DNA from 4 places in the Alteromonas sp. AWM4_230 genome. Region 2 is predicted to be linked to each of the others. Evidence: predicted binding sites of a transcription regulator. Region 2 holds the regulator's gene; each other region holds the start of a gene.

Region 1 (3,426 bases), 2.7 Mb from region 2:
CGGAGGAAGCGCTTCAACTGTGTTTTGGTCACAGATTGTGTCAGAAATCTTAAGTTCGCCAAGACCTGTAATAGCAATGATGTCGCCAGCATGCGCTGATTCAACTTCATGACGTGCAAGACCAAGATAGCCGTAAACTAAGCCAACTTTACCGTTGCGTTTTTCGCCATCAGCAGTAACAACCGTTACTTGTTGGTTTGGCTTAACTGAACCGCGCTTAACACGACCTACACCGATTACACCTACGTATGAGTTGTAATCAAGCTGAGAAATCTGCATTTGGAAAGGACCGTCTACGTCTGCATCAGGTGCAGAAACTTGCTCAACGATAGTTTCAAATAGTGCATTCATGTCTTCTTGAGGCTCGTCTGCATCGTGTGATGCCCAGCCATTTAGTGCAGAAGCGTAAACAACTTGGAAGTCAAGCTGCTCATCAGTTGCGCCTAAGTTATCGAAAAGGTCGAATACTTGATCCATTACCCAATCAGGGCGTGCGCCAGGCTTGTCGATTTTATTAATAACAACAATTGGCTTAAGACCTTGAGCAAATGCCTTTTGCGTAACGAAACGCGTTTGTGGCATTGGGCCTTCTTGTGCATCTACAAGTAGAAGTACAGAGTCGGCCATTGACATTACACGTTCTACTTCACCACCGAAGTCAGCGTGTCCTGGAGTATCTACGATATTGATACGGTAGTCGTTCCAGTTAATCGCTGTGTTCTTAGCTAGGATGGTAATGCCACGTTCTTTCTCGATGTCGTTCGAGTCCATTACGCGCTCTTCTTGCTCGCCTCGAGATTCAAGGGTGCCAGACTGCTGTAACAGTTTGTCTACCAGGGTGGTTTTACCGTGGTCAACGTGGGCGATGATTGCGATGTTACGCAATTTACTAATATCAGTGGTATTCATGCTTATATAGAGCCTGTGTAAATCGATGCCAACTTAATTCGGGAATCGAATAAGTCTGCATTAGATTTGTTGCAAAAAAATGCAGATAGAGAAATTTGCGCGGATTGTACAGAAAAACCACGACGTTTGCGCACCTTTTTTTGATAAGAAGTCACTTTTATTAGAATTAACTCTTCAGTTTAAAAAATAGACAATATTATTTGCACCGAATTGAACATATACAGTGGTGGTGTGATACAAAGTGATCTAGGCTAGATGACATAAAAGTAACAATTAAGCACCACTATGAAGCATTGATGCACCCTTCTGGTGCATTGCTATTCAAATGGAAGTGATAGATGCCTGTCCATGCCACAAAAACCGGCATGCTTGTAAATGGCATGATAATCGCTTTCACTTTTGCCACTGTTGGAGTGAAGCTGATCATTCCGCATTTTTACATTAAACCTGGAGGACACGATGTCAGTAGATAAGGCATTAGAACTGATTAAAGAAAGTGAAGCGAAGTTTGTAGATTTACGTTTTACCGACACCAAAGGTAAAGAACAACACGTATCAATTCCTGCAAGTGTTGTTGATGAAGAATTCTTCGAAGAAGGTAAAATGTTCGACGGTTCTTCAATTGCTGGTTGGAAAGGCATCAACGAATCAGATATGGTTCTTCTTCCAGACGCAGACAGCTGCGTAGTAGACCCTTTCGCAGAAGAAACACAAGTAAACATCCGTTGTGACATTGTTGAGCCTTCAACAATGGAAGGTTACGAGCGTGACCCACGTTCTGTTGCACGTCGCGCAGAAGAGTACTTGAAATCTACAGGTATCGGCGACACATGCTTCTTCGGCCCAGAGCCAGAGTTCTTCCTTTTCGACGACGTGCGTTTCCACACAGATATGGCAGGCTCGTTCTACAAGATTGACTCTTCAGAAGCAAAGTGGAACTCAGGTGAAGAATTCGAAGGCGGCAACATGGCTCACCGCCCTGGCGTTAAAGGCGGCTACTTCCCAGTACCTCCGGTAGATTCTGCTCACGACATTCGTGCTGCTATGTGTATGGTTATGGAAGAAATGGGCCTTGTTATTGAAGCTCACCACCACGAAGTAGCGACAGCGGGTCAAAACGAGATCGCTTGTGAATTCAACACGCTAGTTAAGAAAGCTGACGAAATTCAAGTTTACAAGTATGTGGTACACAACGTTGCACACGCATACGGCCAAACTGCTACCTTTATGCCTAAGCCACTTGTTGGCGATAACGGTTCTGGTATGCATTGTCACCAGTCTATCTCTAAAGACGGCGTTAACATCTTCGCAGGTGACAAATACGCAGGTCTTTCTGAAGAAGCACTTTACTACATCGGCGGTATCATTAAGCACGCGCGTGCAATCAATGCCTTCGCTAACGCTTCTACTAACTCTTACAAGCGTCTAGTTCCTGGCTTCGAAGCGCCGGTAATGCTTGCATACTCTGCACGTAACCGTTCTGCATCAATTCGTATTCCTCACGTAACTAGCGATAAAGCGCGTCGTATTGAAGTACGTTTCCCTGACCCAACAGCTAACCCTTACCTTGCATTCTCTGCGATGCTAATGGCTGGCCTTGACGGTATCAAAAACAAGATCCACCCTGGCGATGCTATGGATAAAGACTTGTACGATCTACCTGCAGAAGAAGCGGCTGAAATTCCAACTGTTGCAAGCTCGCTTGAAATGGCACTTGAAGCACTTGATAACGACCGTGACTTCCTTAAAGCCGGTGGCGTAATGACTGACGACATGATCGATGCATACATCGACCTTAAGTCAGAAGAAGTAACTAAACTTAACATGACAACTCACCCAGTTGAGTTCGACATGTACTACAGCGTGTAATAACACACTGTATAGCGATATATACTAAAGCCCGCTCTGCGGGCTTTTTTTATGGGTGCTAATTAACTACTATATATTTGTGTCTGCGCTAAAAGCATCTTCTACGTTTGCTCACTTAGGACAATGACCTAGGGGCTAATCTCATATAGGCAATGCTGAAAAGATTTAGCCACAGGCCTCTTATGATAAAAGTAGTAAGCTGGCAGTTTTCAAATACAATGATTAGGTAACAACACGTGCAAAACATGATGCGATATATCTGCTTAACTTCCCTATTATTGTGTTGCAGTAATGGAGTGTTACCTTTGCAAGCCGCTACGCTTGGTTTAGAGCAAGACAATGCGCAGCAAGAACCACTGACGAACGAGGCAGAACGAGCTCCCGATGCATCGACTACGACATCCCCATCGACTACAACAATCTATAAGGTGGTAGGAAAAGACGGCTCTATTACTTTCACCGATAAGCCGCAAAAAAATGCTGAGCCGTTGGCATTCGATGATAAAACGCAAAACGTAGTTACAGCAGCCAAAGTTGCCCCCCCACCGCCGCTTAAGCCTGATTCCCCTAAACCAAATTATCGCGTAGTTATCAAATCTCCTGCACCAGAAGCAACTATTAGAAATAATCTAGGTGAGTTAATTATTT
Region 2 (3,426 bases):
ATATTCTGGTTTCATCACATGCGAGTTGTCAAATAAAGCGCCTACCTATGAGGTGTAGGCACTTATTGTTTAACTTAATGCAGAAATAATTTCGTCGCTGGTTGTTGCACGACGTATTGTTTTAATCGTTTCTTTGTCGCTTAGCTTACCGGCTACGGTAGCCAGTGTCTGAAGGTGTCCTTCGGTTTGCTCTTCGGGAACGAGAAGAGCAAAGAATATGTCTACGGGCTTTTCGTCTAGGGCATCAAAGTTGATAGCTGGTGTACTTGTTACAACGATTGCTATTACCTTCTCAAGGCCAGCCAAGCGACCGTGAGGCAGTGCTATCCCGTTACCAATACCCGTGCTACCCATACGTTCTCGAGCCATCAAGCTATTTAGAACCGTTGCCTGGTCGATGTTGTCGTTATGCTTGGCAGCGATATCAGCGATGATCTCAAGAATTCGCTTTTTACTATTACACTGAACCGCACACTCGGTGCGGTCCAGACTTACGATGGCTTGTATATCCATGCTCAATTAACTACTAATGTTTTTTCAGTTTTTCCTTATGCTTGATTACCTGCCGGTCGAGTTTATCAACCATGCTGTCAATCGCCGCATACATGTCGGTATTTTCTGAGGATGCGAATACTTCAGCGCCACTTAAATGAACAGTCGCTTCAGCTTTTTGATTTAATTTTTCAACGTTCAGGATGACATGCACATTAGAAATGTGATCAAAGTGACGTTCAAGTTTGCTGAACTTCGTATCGACATAATTACGCAAAGAGTCGGTGATTTCGACATGATGACCAGTAAGGTTGATTTGCATATTTCGTCTTCCTTATATTATTAAGCCCGTTTAAATAAGGCTTTTGCGTTGGTTCGACGGCGGGATCGACAATGATTCCCGGTATTTTGCTATTGTTCGCCGAGCGACTTTTATGCCTTGCTCGGCCAACAATGAAGCAATCTTGCTATCACTTAGCGGCTTGCTAGGATTTTCCGCAGCCACTAACTTCTTGATCAATGCACGAATCGCTGTAGATGAACACTCACCACCTGACTCTGTTGCTACGTGGCTTGAGAAGAAATACTTCAATTCGAAGATGCCACGGGGCGTATGCATATACTTCTGCGTTGTTACACGCGAAATAGTCGATTCGTGCATATCTACCATTTCTGCGACATCATTTAGCACCATTGGTTTCATCATTTCCGGGCCGTGCTCAAAAAAGCCCATTTGCTGCTGCACAATGCAATTTGCAACCTTCATTAAGGTATCGTTGCGAGATTCAAGGCTCTTTATGAACCACTTGGCCTCTTGCATGTGTGAGCGGATGAATTGTGAATCGCTGCTGTTCTTGGCACGACGACTCATCGCTGCGTACTGTTGGTTTACGCTTAATTTAGGCAGACTGTCGGGGTTCAGCTCAACCACCCAACGGCCATTTTTCTTGGTTACTGAGACATCAGGAATAACGTACTCAGGCTCTTTAGTAACTAAAGCACTACCTGGGCGAGGATTCAAGGTTTGAAGTAAACGCATTGCTTCGCGCAGCTGATCTTCTTTCAATCGGCTCTTACGCATTAGCGTGCGGTAGTCTTTACTGCTCAGTAAGTCTGAATATTCCTCAATAAGCTGCTTCGCTTCAGCAAGCCACGGTGTGTCTTCTGAAAACTGGCGCAATTGCACCATAAGACACTCTTGAGGTGTACGAGAACCTGAACCAATGGGGTCGAACATTTGAATGCGCTTAAGTACACACTCTATTTCGTCCATTTCGATAGGCTCTTCTAGATCATCGTCGTTGACCGCTTCTAAGATGTCGTCAAGAGTAACGGTTAAATAACCTGATTCGTCAATTGAGTCGATGATTGCTGTAGCGATAGCGCGGTCAGTATCTGAAAAATGAGTGAGGCGCATTTGCCAAAGAAGATGTTCTTGAATGTCTTCTGTGGTCTCACCTTGGAAGATTTGTTCATCATCATTAGATGGGCCAGGTGCAGGCGCGGAAGAAGCCGAATAATACTCATCCCAAGTACTGTCGATAGGTAGCTCATCGGGAAGATCATTCTTCTCCAGTGCATCTCCCGCTTCTAGCGTATCGCTTGATGCAGAAGCGGTCGCTTCAGCAGCGCTATCGTCACTATCGACATTGTTCTTTTCTACTTGTGGCTCGTCGTTACTTTCTTCCACTTCTAAAAGCGGATTAGAATCGAGGGCTTCTTGTATCTCTTGCTGGAGATCAAGCGTAGAAAGCTGCAGCAGTTTAATGGCCTGCTGAAGCTGAGGTGTCATTGTAAGTTGTTGGCTAAATTTTAGCTGTAAAGATGGTTTCATCTACGTCTTATTTAAATGCTCTAAATTAAATATACCAGAGCGAAACTGAAAAATGACAATTAGGTTACACTAACTATAGCCTGAATTGTTCGCCTAGGTATACGTCCCTTACTTTTTGATTACTTAAAACCTGTTCCGCAGTTCCTTGCGCAATAAGCTCGCCATGACTCACAATGTACGCTTTTTCGCAAACATCCAATGTTTCGCGTACGTTATGGTCCGTGATAAGGATACCAATACCCCTATCTCGCAGATGCTGTATTATCTTCTTTATATCATTAACTGATATTGGATCAACACCGGCAAATGGTTCGTCTAACAAAATAAATTGTGGTTTTGCTGCCAGAGCGCGGGCAATCTCTACGCGACGCCGTTCTCCCCCTGACAAACTCATCCCCGTACTATTACGTATATGGTTGATATTAAATTCATCAAGTAGGGCGTCTGCTTCTTCTTCTTGCTGTTGTGAATTTAAATCTTTACGGGTTTGCAAAATGGCCATGATATTTTCATGTACCGTAAGCTTTCTAAATATTGATGCCTCTTGCGGAAGGTAGCCTATACCGCGGCGAGCGCGCTCATGCATTGGCTGGTGAGTAAGCTCATTATCATCAATTTCGATCTTGCCTTTGTCTAAGTTGACTAAGCCTACAATCATGTAAAAAGTGGTGGTCTTACCAGCGCCGTTAGGGCCGAGAAGACCAACAATTTGACCGGTAGACACTGAAAGGCTTACATCGCGAACAACCTGTCGCGATTTATACGATTTAGCAAGGTTTTTAGCGCTCAAAGTTGCCATTGCTATTCATTGTCCTCGTTGTCTTTCTTAGACGATGTTTTACGAATGGTGTCAGGAGTAAATACTGTGGTTACACGACCTTCACCATCTTCACCGGCACCACCCGTTGCAAGCAATTGTTCAGTAATCATATCGAACGTAATCTTATCACCTTGCACTTTACTGGTATCTTGCTGTAGCTCAGCATTACCCGCCAGAGAAATAGTGCGATTAATTACTTCATAGCGAATTTCATTGGCTTTCGCTGATACCGGTGTACCGTCTTCTAGTGATTGAGAATAGCTTGCAGGGTTGCCACGGG
Region 3 (3,426 bases), 2.6 Mb from region 2:
CGTAAGCAAGAGTTCGCGGAAATTTATCAGCCGCTAAGCCAATCTCAAACCGAAGGCCAAGCAGATCGCTGCTTGGACTGCGGTAACCCATACTGTGAATGGAAGTGCCCTGTGCACAACTACATTCCCCAATGGTTAAGCTTGGCAAATGAAGGCCGTATTCTAGAAGCGGCAGAACTTTCTCATAAAACCAACAGCTTGCCGGAAGTATGTGGTCGCGTATGCCCGCAGGACAGACTTTGCGAAGGTGCGTGTACGCTGAATGACGATTTTGGTGCTGTTACCATCGGTAGTATTGAAAAATACATTACCGATACGGCATTCAAAATGGGCTGGCGCCCAGATATGTCTGACGTGGTATGGACCGACAAGAAAGTGGCGATTGTAGGTGCAGGCCCTGCGGGTCTTGCATGTGCTGATATTCTCGTTCGCAACGGCGTTAAACCTGTTGTTTACGATAAATACGAAGAAATTGGTGGCCTACTTACATTTGGTATTCCGTCTTTTAAATTAGAGAAAGACGTAATTAAGCTACGCCGCCAAATTTTTACCGAGATGGGTGTTGAGTTCGTACTCAATACCGAAATTGGTAAAGACATCCAGTTCCAGGATTTGCTTGATAAATACGATGCAGTATTTCTGGGCATGGGTACGTACAAGTCGATGCAAGGTGGTTTCGATAACGAACACGTTGAAGGCGTATATGACGCACTTCCTTTCCTTATCGCCAACACCAACCGCGTAATGGGTCTTGAAAAAGACCCTGCTGACTTTGTTGACATGAAAGGCAAGCGTGTTGTTGTGCTAGGTGGTGGTGATACCACTATGGACTGTGTACGCACCTCTATTCGTCAAGACGCTGCGCAAGTAACCTGTGCGTATCGTCGTGACGAAGAAAGTATGCCTGGTTCACGCCGCGAAGTAGTTAACGCTAAAGAAGAGGGTGTTGAATTCAAATTCAATCTACAGCCTCTTGATATAGCCGTTGATGAAAACGGAAAAGCCTGTGGCGTTAAGTTCGTAAAAACAGAAATGGGGCCGCCAGATGTAAATGGTCGCCGCCGCCCTGTTGAAGTAGAAGGTTCTGAACACGTACTTGAAGCAGATGCAGTTATCATTGCATTTGGTTTCCAACCAAGCCCTGCACCATGGTTTGCCGATTTCGGCATTATGCTTGATGAGAAAGGTCGTGTACGCGCGCCTTCTGCTGGTAAGTTTGCCTTCCAAACCTCACACCCTCAAGTTTTTGCTGGTGGTGATATGGTGCGTGGTAGTGACCTGGTTGTTACCGCTATCGACGAAGGCCGTAAAGCTGCCGAAGGTATCATGGATTATATTGGCGTTTAACCTTCGCGAATATTCCTGGTCATTAAAAGCTCGATAGCCTCGCTATCGAGCTTTTTTGTTTTACACGCCACAGAAGATACGAAAAGCTCTACTTACATACCTTAATAGACCAAGGTTTAGTTGAAGCAAAAGCGCAACGCCTCTAGTATCGTAACAAGGAATTAAGAATATCGCCCACTGGATGAAGAACCTACCTATGAAGCACGTCAACACTAAGAAGCTTTTATTTTGTTTAGCATTAGCCTCAGGAAGTGCCTGTTTTGCAGACACTCTTTCAGTAGATTCTTCGTCGAACGCCCAAGTTAATGAGCAAAAAGTTAACCAGGGTGCGATGCCGTCTTTAAGCCAACCTTCTATTGTGTCGTGCCCCGCCGAGTTCCAGCAGGTGAAAATATCTAATGATGCAAGACAGTGCCAAGCCTTCGAAAAAGACACGTCGGCAGTTATGGTTTATCACTCACCACGCTCCCCAAGTGAGATACTTAGCGAATACCAAGGCGCTCACCCACTACTTAAACCCCATCCAGCTATTAGAGGCCGTACATTATTGTCCTCTCAAGATAATGCCGTAAGGGTAGTTATAAGCCCTGACAATGCCGGTTCTCAGGTTGATATTCTAGTCACCTCAAAAAATCAATAAATACATCGTAGAAATTTGCCAACAAAGCTAATGTTGGCACCCGCTTTGCAATTTCATCAATAACTACTTCATGACAGCAATAAGCGTCATTTTTATGACGCCTATGCCGTAAACGAAGCACATGCCGCTAAGCTATATACACTGGGCCAGGCTGACCTTCAGTTACTCATGTCATGACTTTTTCTATTGATATTTGCGAGGGTTACGATGGAATTGGCAATTATTTTAATGATGTTACTTATAGTCGTTGCACTAGGTGCCATAAAGTTGTCAGACGGTGGAGTGGCATTTCCATTTAGGCGGAAAGCACAACTGTTCACTCCGGTAGAGCATACTTTTTTAAACCTTATTGAACAGGCCATGGGTCGAGAGTTTAGAATAGTGTGCCGCGTACGTCTTAATGACCTTGTATCAGTACGTCAATCAACCAACAAGAAGACAGCAAGCCAAGCGCTTAGCAGAGCATCTAGCAGACAACTCGACTTTGTACTGGTCGATAAACAAGATATGAGCCCTGTTATGGCTATCGATTTGGTTCACAGCCAAGGCAAAGAAGGCTATAAAACGCAAAAAGACTGGTTTGTAACGGGCGCTTTAGATGCTGCAGGCCTTCCGCACGCAAGGATTAAAGTTAAATCTGGCTACACGGTTGACGATATTCGCGAGTGCTTGGAAAACAAACTGATTCCTTTTCGCCGTTTACAAAATAAAATGGCACAGCTACCTACGCACAACCCAGAACCACCTAAGCGCCCTACCCGTCCTGTGCGTTCAAGCAGACCAGCTGCCGCCTGATACGGTTAATCAGAGCTTCCCCTAGCCTTTGTTACTTTGCTGTTTTCTTACTCTCAAATAGCGGTAACAAAGGCATTTTTCTGTCAGTTTCTCTATTTTCCTTATACAATTAGTGCATTCAATAGCGTGTTCACGCTTTTAACTCTCTTAACACCCTCGGTAATGTTATGAAAAAAATTGGTATTTTAGGTGCAATGGATGAAGAAGTTGCGCTACTTAAAGCATCGCTTTGGAACGTAAAAGAAACACAGTGGAAACACCTTACATTCTATGAAGGCACACTCAACGACATTGAAGTGGTGTTGGTTAAATGCGGCATTGGTAAAGTAGCAGCGGCTATCGCTACCACTGTATTGATTGAGCAGTACGCTCCTGATGCAGTTGTTAATACAGGTTCTGCAGGTGGTTTTGACAAGAACCTGAATATTGGTGACTTAGTGATAGCAAGTCACGTTATTCACCACGACGCCGATTTAACCCATTTTGGTTACAAGCTGGGTCAATGTGCAGGTATGCCTGAAGATTTTCGCTGTGATACCGCATTGATGGAAACAGCACGTAGTGCAGCTGCAGAGATAACTTCATTACAATCGACAACGGGCTTGATTTGCACTGGTGATGCATTTATCGGGAGCGATGAAGCG
Region 4 (3,426 bases), 570 kb from region 2:
ACTCATCTAATGAGATAGGCCAGATTGCCACTAATATTAATAGCTTATTAGATGCTATCGAAGTTGAGTTACTGGTGAACTTTGAACAAAAACAAACCTTGGTCGACCAGCAAGAGACGATGTCTCGCCTTGCGAATTTCGATAGTTTGACAGGGTTACCTAACAGACAGTTTGTTCTTGATAATTTAAGACTGGAATTAGCCCGAGCAAAAAGAAATGACGAAGATCTATTGTTGCTATTTTTCGATCTTGATGGCTTCAAAGGGATAAATGATTCGCTAGGACACGAAACCGGCGACCTTATTTTGATAGAAGTTGCAGATAGGGTGCAGTGTTTACTTAGAGACGGTGACTTGTTTGCTCGTTTAGGCGGCGACGAGTTTTTAGTCCTCCCAGATAGAGATGCGACTGCAGATCAAGCAAAGCGTTTAGCAACGCGACTAATTACAGCATTCGACGAGCCCTTTGAGCTCAGGGGACTCTCGCTTACCGTAGGGTTGAGTGTTGGTGTGGCTACTGCTTCTGATGCAGGATACGATTTAAGTGAACTTATGAGTAACGCTGACTTAGCCATGTATCGTTCAAAAGCAAAGGGAAGGGGAAGTTACACATTATTTACGCCGGATATGGTGGAATCTCACAAGCGTAAACTGCATCTAGCCAATGGTATTGAACAAGGTATAACCAACGATGAGTTTGTTGTTTATTACCAAGTAAAAGTAAACAACAACGGTAACGTAATTGGCGTTGAGGCATTGATTCGTTGGCAGCATCCTGAGTTTGGCCTTGTCATGCCAAACGAGTTTATTCCTATCGCAGAGCAAGGCGGGAAGATCACTGCCATTACGCAATGGGTTATCAGTCGTGTTTGCATGGATATGCCTGACCTCAAGCGCTGGGCAAAGGGAGCTTTTAGGGCTTCTATTAATCTATCCGGTCATGATTTGAGAAGCAATCAACTGTTCGATTATATCTACAATACTTTTGCGCTCTATGACGTAAACCCCGAGAATATCGAATTTGAAGTTACCGAAAGTGCTTATCTTGAAAACTTCTCCCTTTCCAATAAGTTTTTCAGACGCATTAGTAACATGGGATGTGCTATCGCGCTTGATGACTTTGGTACCGGTTATTCGTCTTTGAGTTATCTCACTCAAATCAATATAGATACCCTCAAAGTAGACAGGCAGTTTGTGATGGAGCTTCAATCTTCAGAACGCAGCCGACTAGTAACAGGCGCTATTATCGATTTGGCAAAACGCCTATCACTTTCAGTTTGCGCTGAAGGGATAGAAAACCTTGAACAATGGCATTATCTGATAGAGCACGGCTGCGATAATGTTCAGGGTTTTATGTTCAGCAAACCTATTCCCATCAATGACCTTGTTACTTCTCCTTGCCATTTTAAAGCTGAACAGTTTAGCTGATGCTAAAATATGTATGTCGGTATTGTTGCCGACATGCACTTACTACCAGTGTTTCTTTATTGCAACACCTGTCCATGAGTTACCCACATTAAAAGTTCGGCATTCTCTTAAAATTTTGAATTGTAATGCTTTTTTATTATGGCCTGAAAATCGCATAGCAAGTTTCGATGTACTAATGATGTGGTTAATCGAAGACTAATGGTAATATCCATATGCCTTAACTATTCTTTGGTGGAAGAATCCATAGGATAGACATTGGTGAATTGAGAAGGATTTTAGAAAGCGTTTAGCGGAGGATTCATGATGAAACGTCTCGAAAAACTTTTTTTAGCACTTTGTGCCGTTGCTGCGGTACAAGCTGTTTCAGTAGCCGAAGCGCATGCTACACCAGCGCGCACACTTATGCAGAAATTAGATATAGACAAAGATGGTCTTATTTCACTTAAAGAAGCAGTAAGACACACAGAACTACTGCGAAACTTTGGGCTGATTGACGATAATGAAGACGGTAAGCTTTCCGAAGCCGAGTTGGCAAAGAGCGAGCTTACGCCAGGTAACAAAAAGCTCACCGCGAGTGAGTAGATAAGAATATCAACATCAATGAGGGTAGGGTTCTGATAAACAAGGTATCGTTTGGTGAGCGCTTGGTACAACTTGGTTCACTGAGGCAGTTAACGTTAGGAAGTTTTGTACTGGCCCTTATTCCCCTTATTGCGCTTCTTTGGCAGAGCCAAAGCGACTTAGCCAAGGTAGGTCAAATGACTACCCTTGAAACACGCTTTGTAGTGGATGTCGTAAGTGATATGCAACGTCTGGACAATGCAGTGGTGGATGTTGAGCGCAGCATCAGACAGTTTGCCGTTTTACGTAACGACAGGGTGGCGCAGCTCTCTGATAATGCCATAGACCAGTTTGCTGTGGCGGCCGATAACTTGTGTCAGGCGCTTTCCGTGCCAGCAACCTGTTCCCGTTTATCTGAGCAGCTTAATCAACTCGCTGAATACCGTGCCATTGAAGATCAGCTGCTGCTCAATGCGTATTTAGCATCAGTAGGAGATAGTATCGACCAGCTGCGCGACGATGTAGAAGCGGCCATTACAGAGCGGGTTAAAGTACAACAAGACGACTTAAACGCCATGCAGGCGAAACAGGCATGGTCTACCGCAATGCTGGTTAGTGTGTCGCTACTCCTCATATTGATGGGAAGCCAACTGATTGTAAACCCCGTTAATAACCTCAAAAAAATTATTCGGATCATGGCACATAGCGATGGTCAGCTTCCGCCATTGTCTAAGCAGGCACCTAGGGAACTTATTGATGTAGAAAAAGATTTGCATTGGCTTTATGAGCGTTTGCAACAGCTGGAGCACATCAGAACCGCACTTTTAAGACATGCCGCACACGAACTAAAAACACCCCTAGCAAGCATTAAAGAAGGCTGCAGTTTGTTGTCAGAGAACGTGGTAGGCGAATTGAATAACGCTCAACGAGAAGTTTTGTCATTACTTACTGCAAGTACCCAGCGTCTCAATACTTTGGTTGAGAAACTACTCGACTACAATCTGCTACTACAACAAGCACAGCCTAAAATTGTAGAAAGTAATGCAAATAAATTAGTTGATGCCTGTTTAGAGGATTACGCCCTTGCCATTCAAGATAGAGAGGTAGACGTAAATATTTCCTCACCTTCAATACATGTAGACGAGGAATTATTCAGAAGAATACTTGATAATCTAGTGTCCAATGCTGTAGCACACGGAGCAGTTGGACGACCGATAAATATTAGCCTTTATAACAAAAATGATAACCTTGTACTGGATGTCGCCAACAGAGGAAAACGCATAGCGCCGGAATCAGTACACACGCTGTTTGAACCTTTTATCCGCGGGACCGAGCCGAGAAACGACAATGTTATCGGAACGGGGTTAGGATTATCAATTGTTGCCGATTGCGCTCGACTAATGCATGGTGATGTAAAAGTGGTAGATGTAGACTATGC

What was found. The regulator sigma-54, encoded in region 2, starts transcription at its own class of promoters, with help from an activator protein. The targets are predictions, from matches to a motif close to GTTGGCACGNNNNTNGNNT.
Region 1: a site for sigma-54 is predicted at 1,284-1,302, ahead of glnA (glutamate--ammonia ligase). Genes of this name have one in related genera too.
Region 3: a site for sigma-54 is predicted at 2,020-2,038, ahead of ACXACS_RS06390 (DUF2726 domain-containing protein). Genes of this name have one in related genera too.
Region 4: a site for sigma-54 is predicted at 1,565-1,583, ahead of ACXACS_RS15485 (EF-hand domain-containing protein). Genes of this name have one in related genera too.

What each region holds. Positions count from the first base shown of each region.
Region 1 covers NZ_JBSWTB010000001.1:1,457,512-1,460,937, reverse strand. Annotated here, with positions in the region: gene typA (translational GTPase TypA) at 1-909, opposite strand, end outside; gene glnA (glutamate--ammonia ligase) at 1,369-2,778, shown strand; gene ACXACS_RS06175 (DUF4124 domain-containing protein) at 3,075-3,426, shown strand, end outside.
Region 2 covers NZ_JBSWTB010000001.1:4,148,884-4,152,309, reverse strand. Annotated here, with positions in the region: gene ptsN (PTS IIA-like nitrogen regulatory protein PtsN) at 70-513, opposite strand; gene hpf (ribosome hibernation promoting factor) at 527-814, opposite strand; gene ACXACS_RS17865 (RNA polymerase factor sigma-54) at 845-2,326, opposite strand; gene lptB (LPS export ABC transporter ATP-binding protein) at 2,400-3,125, opposite strand; gene lptA (lipopolysaccharide transport periplasmic protein LptA) at 3,128-3,426, opposite strand, start outside.
Region 3 covers NZ_JBSWTB010000001.1:1,501,296-1,504,721, reverse strand. Annotated here, with positions in the region: gene ACXACS_RS06400 (FAD-dependent oxidoreductase) at 1-1,347, shown strand, start outside; gene ACXACS_RS06395 (hypothetical protein) at 1,544-1,987, shown strand; gene ACXACS_RS06390 (DUF2726 domain-containing protein) at 2,195-2,782, shown strand; gene ACXACS_RS06385 (5'-methylthioadenosine/adenosylhomocysteine nucleosidase) at 2,950-3,426, shown strand, end outside.
Region 4 covers NZ_JBSWTB010000001.1:3,580,830-3,584,255, reverse strand. Annotated here, with positions in the region: gene ACXACS_RS15490 (putative bifunctional diguanylate cyclase/phosphodiesterase) at 1-1,427, shown strand, start outside; gene ACXACS_RS15485 (EF-hand domain-containing protein) at 1,728-2,009, shown strand; gene ACXACS_RS15480 (sensor histidine kinase) at 2,072-3,426, shown strand, end outside.